4 regions of the Streptomyces sp. NPDC029044 genome follow, and region 2 is predicted to be linked to each of the others. Evidence: riboswitches for the same ligand, from Rfam matches in the RefSeq annotation. Region 2 holds a riboswitch; each other region holds the start of a gene.
What was found. A riboswitch is a leader RNA that binds a small molecule or an ion and turns the genes downstream of it on or off. The one in region 2 is predicted to bind cobalamin.
Positions count from the first base shown of each region.

Region 1: another riboswitch for cobalamin. It lies ahead of AB0E85_RS26615 (ribonucleoside-diphosphate reductase subunit alpha); the one in region 2 lies ahead of AB0E85_RS05115 (prenyltransferase/squalene oxidase repeat-containing protein).
Region 3: another riboswitch for cobalamin. It lies ahead of AB0E85_RS23710 (hypothetical protein); the one in region 2 lies ahead of AB0E85_RS05115 (prenyltransferase/squalene oxidase repeat-containing protein).
Region 4: another riboswitch for cobalamin. It lies ahead of metE (5-methyltetrahydropteroyltriglutamate--homocysteine S-methyltransferase); the one in region 2 lies ahead of AB0E85_RS05115 (prenyltransferase/squalene oxidase repeat-containing protein).

Region 1 is NZ_JBEZWN010000039.1:19,217-22,208, reverse strand. It holds gene mctP (monocarboxylate uptake permease MctP) at 1-1,327, shown strand, start outside; cobalamin riboswitch at 1,436-1,599, shown strand; gene AB0E85_RS26615 (ribonucleoside-diphosphate reductase subunit alpha) at 1,723-2,992, shown strand, end outside.
Region 2 is NZ_JBEZWN010000004.1:42,313-45,304, forward strand. It holds gene AB0E85_RS05105 (CbiQ family ECF transporter T component) at 1-37, opposite strand, end outside; gene AB0E85_RS05110 (SCO2322 family protein) at 30-665, opposite strand; gene AB0E85_RS05115 (prenyltransferase/squalene oxidase repeat-containing protein) at 662-1,876, opposite strand; cobalamin riboswitch at 1,986-2,121, opposite strand; gene AB0E85_RS05120 (phosphotransferase) at 2,293-2,973, shown strand.
Region 3 is NZ_JBEZWN010000031.1:67,789-70,780, reverse strand. It holds gene AB0E85_RS23715 (cysteine synthase family protein) at 1-965, opposite strand, end outside; gene AB0E85_RS23710 (hypothetical protein) at 962-1,822, opposite strand; cobalamin riboswitch at 1,937-2,177, opposite strand; gene AB0E85_RS23705 (ferric reductase-like transmembrane domain-containing protein) at 2,394-2,992, shown strand, end outside.
Region 4 is NZ_JBEZWN010000031.1:62,550-65,541, forward strand. It holds gene AB0E85_RS23680 (ABC transporter ATP-binding protein) at 1-272, opposite strand, end outside; gene AB0E85_RS23685 (hypothetical protein) at 473-694, opposite strand; partial or broken gene AB0E85_RS23690 (hypothetical protein) at 829-1,095, opposite strand; cobalamin riboswitch at 1,378-1,599, shown strand; gene metE (5-methyltetrahydropteroyltriglutamate--homocysteine S-methyltransferase) at 1,765-2,992, shown strand, end outside.

The sequences.
Region 1 (2,992 bases), on a different contig from region 2:
CCGCCTGTGGTCGGTGTCCCACAAGCACGGCTACGTCACGACCTCCGACTTCGTGCGCGGCCGCTTCGGCTCCAAGGGCCTGTCGCTGGCCGTGGCCCTCACCGGCATCCTCGCGACCATGCCGTACATCGCGCTCCAACTGGTCGGCATCCAGGCCGTGCTGGACGTGATGGGCGTCGGCGGCGGCGAGAACACCAACTGGTTCATCAAGGACCTGCCGCTGCTGATCGCGTTCGGCGTGCTGGCCGCGTACACCTACTCGTCGGGTCTGCGGGCCCCCGCGCTCATCGCGTTCGTGAAGGACACGCTGATCTACATCGTCATCGCGGTGGCGATCATCTACATCCCGATCAAGCTGGGCGGGTTCGACGACATCTTCGCCAAGGCCGGTGAGGCGTACAGCCAGACCAACCCGGCGACGGGTGCGCCACGCGGTGCGCTGACACCGGCCGAGCCGGGTCAGTGGACGTACGCCACCCTGGCGTTGGGCTCCGCCCTGGCGCTCTTCATGTACCCGCACTCGATCACGGCGACGCTGTCCTCGAAGAGCCGTGAGGTGATCCGGCGCAACACCACGATCCTGCCGCTGTACTCGCTGATGCTGGGTCTGCTGGCGCTGCTCGGGTTCATGGCGATCGCGGCCGGGATCAAGGTGCAGAACGGGCAGCTGGCGATCCCGCAGCTGTTCGAGACGATGTTCCCGGACTGGTTCGCGGGCGTGGCGTTCGCGGCGATCGGCATCGGCGCGCTGGTGCCCGCGGCCATCATGTCCATCGCGGCCGCGAACCTCTTCACCCGCAACATCTACAAGGACTTCATCAAGCCCGACGCGACGCCCGCGCAGGAGACCAAGGTCTCCAAGCTGGTCTCGCTGCTGGTGAAGGTCGGCGCCCTGGCCTTCGTCCTCACCATGGACAAGACCGTCGCCATCAACTTCCAGCTGCTGGGCGGCATCTGGATCCTTCAGACCTTCCCGGCCCTGGTCGGCGGCCTGTTCACCCGCTGGTTCCACCGCTGGGCCCTGCTCGCGGGCTGGGCGGTCGGCATGGTCTACGGCACGGTCGCCGCGTACGGCGTGGCCTCCCCGACCCAGAAGCACTTCGGCGGCTCCGCGAAGGAGATCCCGGGCATCGGGGAGATCGGCTACATCGGCCTCACGGCGTTCGTCCTGAACGTGGTGGTGACGGTGGTCCTGACCTTCGTCCTGAAGGCCCTGAAGGCCCCCGACGGCATCGACGAGACCAAGCCGGAGGACTACACGGCCGACGCGGGCGACCCCGGGGTCCAGGTGGAACTCCCGCCTGCGACCGCCGGTTCCGCGCACTGATCCCAGGGCCCCGGCCCGCCACGAACACCCCGCAGCGGGCCGCCGTGACCAAGCGTCACGGCGGCCCGCTGTCACGTAAAGCTGACACTCTGACACCACCACGACACAACATCTGGGGGTGCCGTCGGAAGCCAGCACAAGATGTATGCTCATGCTCGCTGCCGCCGCAGGGGAATCCGGTGCGAATCCGGAACTGTCCCGCAACGGTGTACTTGTGCATGTTTCGTGCACAAGCGTCAGTCCGAGGACCTGCCGACAGCGCACCCGGCCACCCGGCCGGTGTGCCCCGACGTCCGGGCCTCGTGGAATGGGCCGGTGGACGCGACGCCGCGTGCGCTCGCGTGCTGCCCCCTGCCCTCGACGAGGCCCCCGTGCCGAGCGAGGGAGAGCCCCACGTGACCATCGCGCCAGCCGAACCGGTCTCAGCCAGCGAAGAGGAGCACGACGCCCCCGGTGCCGCGCTGCTGCGGACCCTGACCGAGCTGACCGCCGACCTCCCCGACGCCGAGCCCGGCCGGGTCGCCGCCGCCGCGCTGCGCGGCCGCTCCGCGCGGGCGGACGAGAGCGAGTTGCGGGAGCTGGCCACGGAAGCCGCGGCCGGTCTGATCTCCGAGGACCCGGCCTACTCGCGGCTGGCCGCCCGGCTGCTGACCACCGGCATCCGTGAAGAGGCCGCATCGCAGGGCGTCACGTCCTTCACCGAGTCGGTGGCGGTGGGCCACCGCGAGGGCCTCGTCGCCGACCGCACCGCCGAGTTCGTCCGGCTGCACGCGGCCCGGCTCGACGCGCTCGTCGACACCGGCGCCGACGACCGCTTCGGCTACTTCGGCCTGCGCACCCTGCACAGCCGCTATCTGCTGCGCCACCCGCTCACCCGCAAGGTCGTCGAGACGCCCCAGCACTTCATGCTGCGCGTCGCCGCCGGTCTCGCCGAGGACGACACCCGCCGCTCCGTCGACGAAGTCGCCGCGCTCTACGGGCTCATGAGCCGCCTCGACTACCTCCCCTCCTCCCCCACCCTCTTCAACTCGGGCACCCGGCACCCGCAGATGTCGTCCTGCTACCTCCTCGACTCCCCCATGGACGAACTGGACTCCATCTACGACCGGTACCACCAGGTGGCCCGGCTGTCGAAGCACGCCGGCGGCATCGGACTCGCGTACTCCCGCATCCGTGCCCGCGGTTCCCTGATCCGCGGCACCAACGGCCACTCCAACGGCATCGTCCCGTTCCTGAAGACCCTCGACGCCTCGGTCGCCGCCGTGAACCAGGGCGGCCGCCGCAAGGGCGCCGCCGCGGTCTACCTGGAGACCTGGCACTCCGACATCGAGGAGTTCCTGGAGCTGCGCGACAACACCGGTGAGGACGCCCGCCGTACGCACAACCTGAACCTGGCGCACTGGGTGCCGGACGAGTTCATGCGCCGGGTGAACGCCGACGCGCAGTGGTCGCTGTTCTCCCCCGCGGACGTTCCCGAGCTGGTCGACCTGTGGGGCGAGGAGTTCGACGCCGCGTACCGGGCGGCCGAGGCGAAGGGCCTCGCGAAGAAGACGCTGCCCGCCCGTGAGCTGTACGGCCGCATGATGCGCACCCTCGCGCAGACCGGCAACGGCTGGATGACCTTCAAGGACGCCGCCAACCGCACCGCCAACCAGACGGCCGAGC
Region 2 (2,992 bases):
GCTGAGCCCGGCCTCGACGCCGAGGGCCGCTATCCACGCCGCCGTACCTGCCAGATCGCCGCGCCGCCCAGCACCACCACCACGGCGATGCCGCCGATCAGGCCCAGGGACGGCCCGTCGTCCGAGGGAGAGTTCTGCTCCGCAGCCGGCTTCCGCTCCCGCTGCTGCTGGGAGACCTGCTCGCCGCAGCCCTTGCGCGGATAGCCCGAGATCGCGCAGAGCAGGGCGTCGGTGTCGTAGCGCAGCGGCTTGGCCACCGCCGCCAGGGCCTCGGCCGTCGTCGCGTCGGGGGAGACGCGGGCGCAGGCCGTGCGGGCGGCGGGCGGGGATTCGCCCCCGGGTGCGTCCGACGGTGTGCCGAAGTCGATGACCAGGGCCACCCGCTTCCTGCCGTCCTGCGCGGGCGTCTTCGCGCAGATCGTCGCGAAGTCGGCGGTGCCGCGCGGCCGGACCGCGCTCGCGGAGTCCTCGCTCACCGCGAAGCGGAAGCCCTGGACGTCGCCGTCGGACGGGCGGACCAGGGACGGGCCCTGGGTGGCGTAGACCCAGCGGCCGGCGTCGCGCTCCCAGAACGACCAGTACCGGTAACCGGCGGCCTGGGCCTGGCCCGCGCCCGCGCCCAGCAGGAGCGAGGCCAGGAGGAGGAGAACGGCCCGGCGGATCACAGCTGCTGCTGCTTCTTGCGGCCGGTGAACAGGAACCCGATGCCGATGCCGGCGACCAGGCAGACGCCGACGTACCACCAGACCCCGAAGAAGTCCGAGCCGGAGTCCTCCTTCTCGTCCGAGGCCTTGGCCGCGGACTTCCCGGCGGCCTGCGGGGCCGGGCCCGTCGCGCCCAGCTGCTTGACGAGGTCCGCGCCGCCGAAGTCACGCGGGTTCGTGCCTGTCGCGTGGGCGGCGAAGATCAGCTGGGCGTAGGCGGCCGGACCGCTCTGCGCGGCCCAGGAAGCGGAGTTCTTCTCCAGCCACCGCACGGACTTCTCCGCCTGCGCGGTGTCCCCCTGCGCGGCGAGCGCGACGACCGCGTCGGCGGTGTTGCCGAAGTCGGGCTGGGGCTCGGCACCGGCCAGCGCGGACATGAGGTGGTTGCCGTCCTTGGCCAGGGCGGCGGTGAGGTAGCCCGCGCCGTTCGCCGCCGCCTGCTGCGGCGTCGCGGCCTTCTCGCAGGTGGCGTCGGACTTCTTGCCGGGCTCGACGACCATGCCCTTGCCCAGCGCGCCGAGCACACCGGCCGCTGTGGCGTCCGCGTTGGCGGCGAGCTCGCCCTTCTTGTCCGGCTGGAACGCGAAGGCGCCGTCACCGTCCCCGCCGCAGGGCAGGGCGAGCTTCAGCAGCGCGTCGTGGGGGGACTTGCCGTCCTTCTCGACCTGGTCCGGCTTCTCGCCCGCGGCGGCGAGCGCGCCGATGACGACCGACGTCGAGTTGGTGTCGCTGGCCCCGCCCGGCGAGTAGCCCCAGCCGCCGTCCTCGTTCTGGACGGACTTCAGCCAGCCGACGGCCTTGCGGGTGACGCCGTCGTGCCCGCCGAGCGCGGCCAAGGCCTGCACGGCGGCGGACGTGGCGTTGGTGTCGAGCATGGTCTTGGCGTCGCACGCGGTGGTGGGGTCGGGCCGGTAGGAGGCGAAGCCGCCGTCCGCGCACTGCTGGCGCACCAGCCACCGCACGGACTTCTCCGCCGGCTTCACCCCCGTGGTGTCCTGCGCGAGCAGCGCGAGCGACTGGCGCCAGACGCCGTCGAACTTCGGGTCCTTGTCGCCGTACAGGGCGGAGGGGAACGCCTGGGAGGGCGACGGGGACGGGTCGGCGGCGGCCGGGGTGGCGGCGCCGATCACGGCGACGGCGGCCAGGACCGCGGCGCTGCGGCGGACGTTCATGATCGGCGGGTGCCTCTCCCTGTGGGGGAGCCGGGCAGCACGGGACACCCCGGCGGCTCGGCTCCGTATACCTCGACGGTGCCGTGCCCGGCGGTCTGCCGGGCACGCGAGCCGGTCACGAACCGTACGGGGCGATCCGGCTCACCACCTCGGGCGGTGGTTCACGGTTGCGGGTCAGCGCCGGAATTGCACCGGCTTCCCCCCGTACGGTGTGATGACGACCCGCTTACTGTACCCGGACGTAGGAAACCGGCCGAGGGGGCCGGGTGGGGGCTTGGTCACGTGCGGGCGGGGACGGGCAGCGCGGCGGCTTGGCCCCATGCCGGGTGTGGGGAGGCCTGGTCCGGGGCCGGGCGGCGAAGGGGTTGGCGCTCTCGGCCCGGTGGGGGCGCCGCGGATGCGGGTAGCTTCGCTTCATGCCGATCACGCCGCCGCCGGGACAGCTGCTCGGATCCGGGCGCCGGGCCGATGTGTTCGAGATCGACGCGGCGTGGGTGCTGCGTCGGGAGCGTGAGGGCAGGGGTGACGCGGTGGCCGAGGGGGCCGTGATGGAGCACGTGCGCGCCCACGGTTATCCCGTTCCCCGGGTCCGGCCCTCCGGTTCGCGCACCGACCTGGTGATGGAGCGGCTCTCCGGCCCGACCATGCTCCAGGCCTGCCTCGCCGGCACCCTGGACGTGGCCGAGGCAGGGCGCATCCTCGCCAGGTTGCTGCGCGACCTGCACGCCGTCCCCGCCCTGCGCGCCACCGACCCGGCCGTCCGTGTCCTGCACCTGGACCTGCACCCGGAGAACGTGATCATCACCCCCGACGGTCCCCGCGTCATCGACTGGTCGGACGCGGAGGAGGGCGACCCGGGGCTGGACTGGGCGGCGACCGCGGTGGTCCTCGCGCAGGCCGCCGTCGCCGGCGACTCCCTCTCCGCACCGGCAGACACCATGCTGACCGCCCTCCTCGACGGCCCGTCCCCGCTCTCCCGCACAGCCCTGACCGAGGCCCTGCGCCGCCGGGGTGCCAATCCGACGATGGGCCGAGCCGAGGTCGAACTCCTGGAAAGCGCAGAGGAGTTGATCCTCTCCCGGACGCGGACCGGCTAACGTGGGGCTTCCCGACCAC
Region 3 (2,992 bases), on a different contig from region 2:
GACCAGGGCATGGTCATCTCCTCGGGTGCGGATACCTCGACGGGCTTCAGGGCAGCGGGGTCCAGGGCTTCCGGGTGCCGGGCGAAGACGCGTTCGACGTAGCGGTGTCCGGTGTCGGCGCCGATCACCAGGTGCAGTCGGTCCGGGTGGCGGCGCGCCTCGTACGTCGCGGCCAGGTATCCGGCGCCGGTGGACAGCCCGGCGAAGACGGCGTGGTCGCGCAGCAGGGCGACCGTGCCGGACATGGCGTGGCTGAAGTCCAGCCAGTGCAGGGTGTCGTAGAGGTGGTGGCGGACGTTGTCGAAGACGATCGACGACCCGATGCCGGCGATGATCGCCTCCGGGTCGTGGTGGTCCTGGCTGCCGAAGGTGACGCTGCCGAACGGCTGGACGCCGACCAGCCGCACCGAGGGGTCTGTGGCACGCAGGCGTTCCACGAGGCCGCCCGTGGAGGCTCCGGAGCCCACCCCTCCGACGACGGTGAGCGCGGCGCCGGGGAGGGCGCTGGTGATCCGGTCGGCGATCTCGCGGTAGCCCAGGTAGTGGATGTCGTCGTGGTACTGGCGCATCCAGTGCCAGTCGGGGTGGTCGGCGAGGATCTCCTTGACCCGCCGCACCCGTAACTCCTGGTCCAGCTTGAGGTTCTCGGAGGGTCTGACCTGTTCCACGGTGGCGCCGAGTATCTCCAACTGGGCGCGGGTGGTGGTGTCGACGGTGGTGGACGCGACGATGTGGCAGCGCATGCCGTAGCGGTGACAGGCCAGGGCCAGCGCGTAGGCGTAGATGCCGCTGGAGCTGTCGATCAACGTCTGGCCCGGGCGGATCGAGCGCCGCTCCAGCAGATGGCGTACGGCGGCGAGGGCCGAGTAGATCTTCATCGACTCGAACCGGATCAGGACGACTCCGTCGGTGAGCCGGACCAGGTCGGGAACTTTGAGGGCGTCGGCGATGTGGGGGTGGATCACCCGTAGCCTCCTTGGGCGAAGGAACACTGGTGGCCGAGCGAGTGGAAGAACGCGGACAGCTCCGACTTGAGGTCGGCGTCGGGGCGGTGGGGGAAGAGGTAGCCGATCAGGCAGCCCGTGTGGGCGACGAAGACGCCGTCGGCGCCGAAGCGTTCGCGGTGGGCGAGCACGCTGTCGAACGACGCTTTGGGCAGCGCCCGCTGCGACAGCGCGGCACTGGTGGTGGTGGCCCGTGCGACGGCGGCCGGGTCGCCCGAGGCGAACCCCTTGAGCAGATCGGTCAGGCACCGCTCGTACTCCTCGCCGTGCCGCCGATAGTGATCCAGCAGCAAGTCAGTGACGGCGGTGGTGTCCACGGTCCCGGGCTCGGTGATGTACGCGGTGTGGAAGCCGATCTCCGTGCCCAGGTGCCGGACCACTCGGTGCCGGCCGCTGAGGTACAGCGCGAACTCGTCGAGGAAGACACTGTCGGCACGCTCGATCGCCGCCAGGACGCCCAGGACCAGGTCGGTGTCGTAGGGCAGCGCGAAAAGCCGGAACAGACAGCGCAGGGTCGCCACGACGTCGGCGGTCGAACTCGCCATCCCCACGCCCATTTCCAGGTCGGAGTGGGCGTCCCAGCGGCCCGGCGGCAGCGTGAGCCCGAAGTGCCGCAGGAAGAGCCGGGCCGCCGTCGCGGACTTCTTCCCCAGCGGCAGCGGGTTCGGCGGGCCGCCGCCCGGGGCGAAGTGGACCCAGGAGTGGCGGTCCACGGGAAAGGACACCACAGCGATGTCCGGATCGGGGCCCGCCCGCAGCGGGCCCTGGTACAGCTCGCCCAGGGTGCCGTGGCAGACGCCGGAGACGGTCGCGGCCATCCTCCTCCTCCTTGTCCCGAGCCCGGATGCGTGGGGAAGGAGGCGCGGCGCAGCGCAGGTGCAGCCGTCCGTACCGCCGACCCAGTCCTCGAGGTCACCGTGCACAACCCGCACGTCACGTACGGGCGCAGTGGCAGGTCTTCGGACTCGTGGGCTCGCCCTCCGGAAGATCCGGAGGGCACCTACCGGCCGTCGCTTCCCGGGCCCGGCTTGATCCGGGCCCAGTGCTGTTGACGGCTGTCGTTCCCACTCACCGCTGCGGGACAGTCCCGGATTCCCACCGGGTTCCCTCTTGCGTCGCGCCCCGGAAAGTCCGGTCGGACAGGAGGCGCGAACCGACTGCACGCATCAGCGTAGGGCGGGCCGAGCGCCTTCGGCAGAGGGCGTCTCGTCGGTTGTCCGAAAGCGGTCGGCCCCGGGCGGGCGTCGAGTCCGAGGTATTGAGTCCCTCCCCCCACCAGCACTGTGGCCGGATGTGGCCTCGGTACGACCTGGTCACCTCGGACACACTGGTTGCTCCGACCACACGTGCACACCGCCCGTCGGTGTCCCGCGCCCCGGAAGGCACAGGATGCTGCCAGAGACGACGCCGGAGGACGACGGCACGACCGCGCCGCCCGCCCGCGACAGGCGTCCGCCCGACCGCGTCGCCCTGCGTGCCGACCTGCGCGCCGCGCTGCCCGACGCGACCGCGGCGGTCGTGGTCACGGCGGCCGTCTTCGCGTTCTTCTGGGTGCGCATGGAGTCGGGCGACTCGGCGACCGTCGCGGTCATGCCGTTCATGGACGATGCCGGCACGTACTGGATGTACCTCCTCAGCCAGGCGTTCGGCTGGTCGGGACTGCTGTGGGCCTGGGGGACGGTCATGCTCGGCCTGCTGCTGTCGGGGCCGCGCCCCGCACGGCTGCCGGTCTCGCGGCAGGTCCTGGAGCGCTGGCACCGCACCACGAGCCTGACCACGATGGCCCTGATGTTCGCGCACGCGCTGATGTTCGCGGCCGAACTCGTCCGCTACGAGGCTCAGTTGGGGTGGGTCGAACGGCTGTGGGCGGGCTTCGCCGACACGTTCGTGCCTGGCTGGTACGACTCCGGCACCGGCCGCATCGCCATCCCCATCGGCCAGGGCGCCCTCTATCTGGCCGTTCCGCTCGGCCTGTTGTTCTACGTCCG
Region 4 (2,992 bases), on a different contig from region 2:
GCGCCGAACGCCTCGGCCACCATGCCCAGCAGGACCAGGACGGTCATGGCCAGCAGGATGGTGCCGATCGTGCCACCGGACGAGAGCCGGTCGACCAGCGCCTTCGTGGCCAGGGGCTGGAGCAGCCCGCCGGCGGCCCCTGCCAGCGCCAACAGCAGACCGAGCACGACGGCCCACCGGTGCGGACGGACGTACCCGTACAGCGCCTTGAGCGTCTCGCTGGTGCGCAGGGACTCGGCACCCGTCGCCTCACGGGCGGATGCGGTGTTCACAGGATTCCTTTCCTACGTGGTCGGCCACGCACCGCGTCAGCGGCTGCGGGCACCGGCCCACTGGGGCGTGTCGTGCGAGGAGTTCAGGGCGTACGACGGCCAGGCAGATGCGGTCCAGCTTGGCTGGGGGGTGCACCCGACGAACGCCGGATGGTCGAACCCTCAGGGACCCTGAGCGGATGTGCTCGCCGATCGCCGGCTCAGTGGACCAGTGAGGCCGCGCGCGTGGCGAAGATGTGCGCCCCTGCCTCGTAGAAGTCAGGACGGACGACGAACAGGACACCGGCGCCCGCCACCAGCGTCAGGCCCAGGAGTTCCAGCAACCGGCCACCGCGAGGTGTGATGTCACGGCCGGGCACGTCGATGCCGGCCGACGCCCCGACGGTGGTCCCGGGCTCCTTGTCACGAACGTGCTGTGTCATGCCGCCAGCCTGGGCGCCCGGCCGTTCTCCGCACATCCGGCGACTGTCGGGTCCACCCCCGCCGGGTGGCTGGAGAAGACCGGCCTCGGGTAGGAGCCATGGAGCCGTCGCTCGGCCTCCCGGGGTGCCCACCCGCCGGGCAGGGCGAGGATGGCCAGGATGTGGCCCACGTAGAGGGTCAGTGACATCGTGCCGACGGCGATGACCGGTGCTGCCGGCCGGCGCCGCCACGGCAGTCGGTCCCACGCCACCGTCGCGCACAGGAGCACCGTGATCGCGATCCCCACGCAGCCGACGAGGTCGAACGTGGAGGCGCTGTGCGGCTCGGCCGCCAGCAGCCCCCATGCGTCGGGGCCCCACAGCCCACCGCCGACCGGCAGGTCGAAAGATCCCGCTGCGCTGCTCCAGCGGATGGTGGAGGGCCGGGCTGCTCGGCCGGAAGGCGGGCCGTGGGTTCCACACCTACGACCAGGGCTGCGGGCCTGGTACGAGCGGGCTGATGGGCCCGCGACCGCCAACGGGAGTGAGGTTCCCGCACGGCGTCACAGGGGAAGGGCGGGAAGCGCGCATGCGGAGCTTCCCGCCCTGTTGCGTATGCGCATCCCTCAGGTCCCGTCCTGCGCGTGCGCCACCTCACCATCCGAATGACGGGCGCCCTCCTCCCCTTCGACGCGCCACGCCGTAGGCTGACCGGTGCAGCTGGTTCGTCCCGTCCGCCAGGCGGGATGTCGTAAGAGGGAACCCGGTGGGAATCCGGGACTGCCCCGCAGCGGTGAGCGGGAACGACCGCCGTCATACGCACTGGGCCCACGAACAGGGCCCGGGAAGCGACGGCCAGTAGGTGTCCTCACATGGTGAGGACGTGCCCGCGAGTCCGAAGACCTGCCAACTGCCCGCGCGCGAACCACTCGTGCGCGGACATCCCGGTGACCTCGAGGGCGGGTCGGCGTACATACCAGGCGGACGACCGTGCCTTGCCGCGCAAGCTCGCGACCGTCCGGTACGTCACCCCTTCGCGCTCTCGTCCCGTCTCCGGGATCTCAGGGATTCATCTCGCGAAGGAGATCTCCGTGACCACCAAGACCGCAGCCGCGGCAGCACGGGCCACCGTGTACGGCTACCCCCGCCAGGGCCCGAACCGGGAGCTGAAGAAGGCGATCGAGGGCTACTGGAAGGGCCGCGTCACCGCCGACGCCCTCCGGGCCACCGCCGCCGGACTCCGTCGGAGCAACTGGCAGCAGCTCGCCGACGCCGGCATCCACGAGGTGCCCACCGGTGACTTCTCGTACTACGACCACGTCCTCGACACCAGCGTCATGGTCGGCGCCGTCCCCGAGCGGCACCGGGACGCCGTCGCGGCCGACGCCCTGGGCGGATACTTCGCCATGGCGCGCGGCACGCAGGACGTGGCGCCGCTGGAGATGACCAAGTGGTTCGACACCAACTACCACTACCTGGTGCCCGAGCTGGGTCCGGACACGGTCTTCACCGCCGACTCGGCCAAGCAGGTCGCCGAGCTCGAGGAAGCGCTGGCACTGGGACTGACCGCCCGCCCTGTCCTGGTCGGCCCGGTCACCTACCTGCTGCTCGCCAAGCCCGCCCCGGGGGTGTCCGCGGACTTCGAGCCGCTCACCCTCCTGGACCGCCTGCTGCCGGTGTACGCCGAGGTCCTCGCCGACCTGCGCGCGGCCGGTGCGGAGTGGGTCCAGCTGGACGAGCCCGCCCTCGTGCAGGACCGCACCCCGGCCGAGCTGAACGCCACCGAGCGCGCCTACCGCGATCTCGGTGCCCTCACCGACCGGCCGAAGCTGCTGGTCGCCTCGTACTTCGACCGGCTCGGCGAGGCTCTGCCGGTGCTGGCCAAAGCCCCGGTGGACGGGCTGGCCCTGGACTTCACCGACTCCGCCGCCGCCAACCTCGACGCCCTGGCCGCCGTCGGCGGCCTGCCCGGCAAGCGCCTGGTCGCCGGCGTGGTCAACGGCCGCAACATCTGGATCAACGACCTGTCGAAGTCCCTGTCCACCCTGGGCACCCTCCTCGCCTTCGCCGACCGGGTCGACGTGGCCGCCTCCTGCTCCCTGCTCCACGTCCCCCTCGACGCGTCCGCCGAGCGGGACATCGAGCCGCAGGTTTTGCGCTGGCTGGCCTTCGCGAAGCAGAAGAACGCCGAGATCGTCACCCTCGCCAAGGGCCTCGCCCGGGGCACGGATGCCATCACGGCCGAGCTGGCCGCCAACCGGGCCGATCTCGCCTCGCGCGCGAGTTCGCCCCTCACCAACGACCCGGCCGTACGCGCCC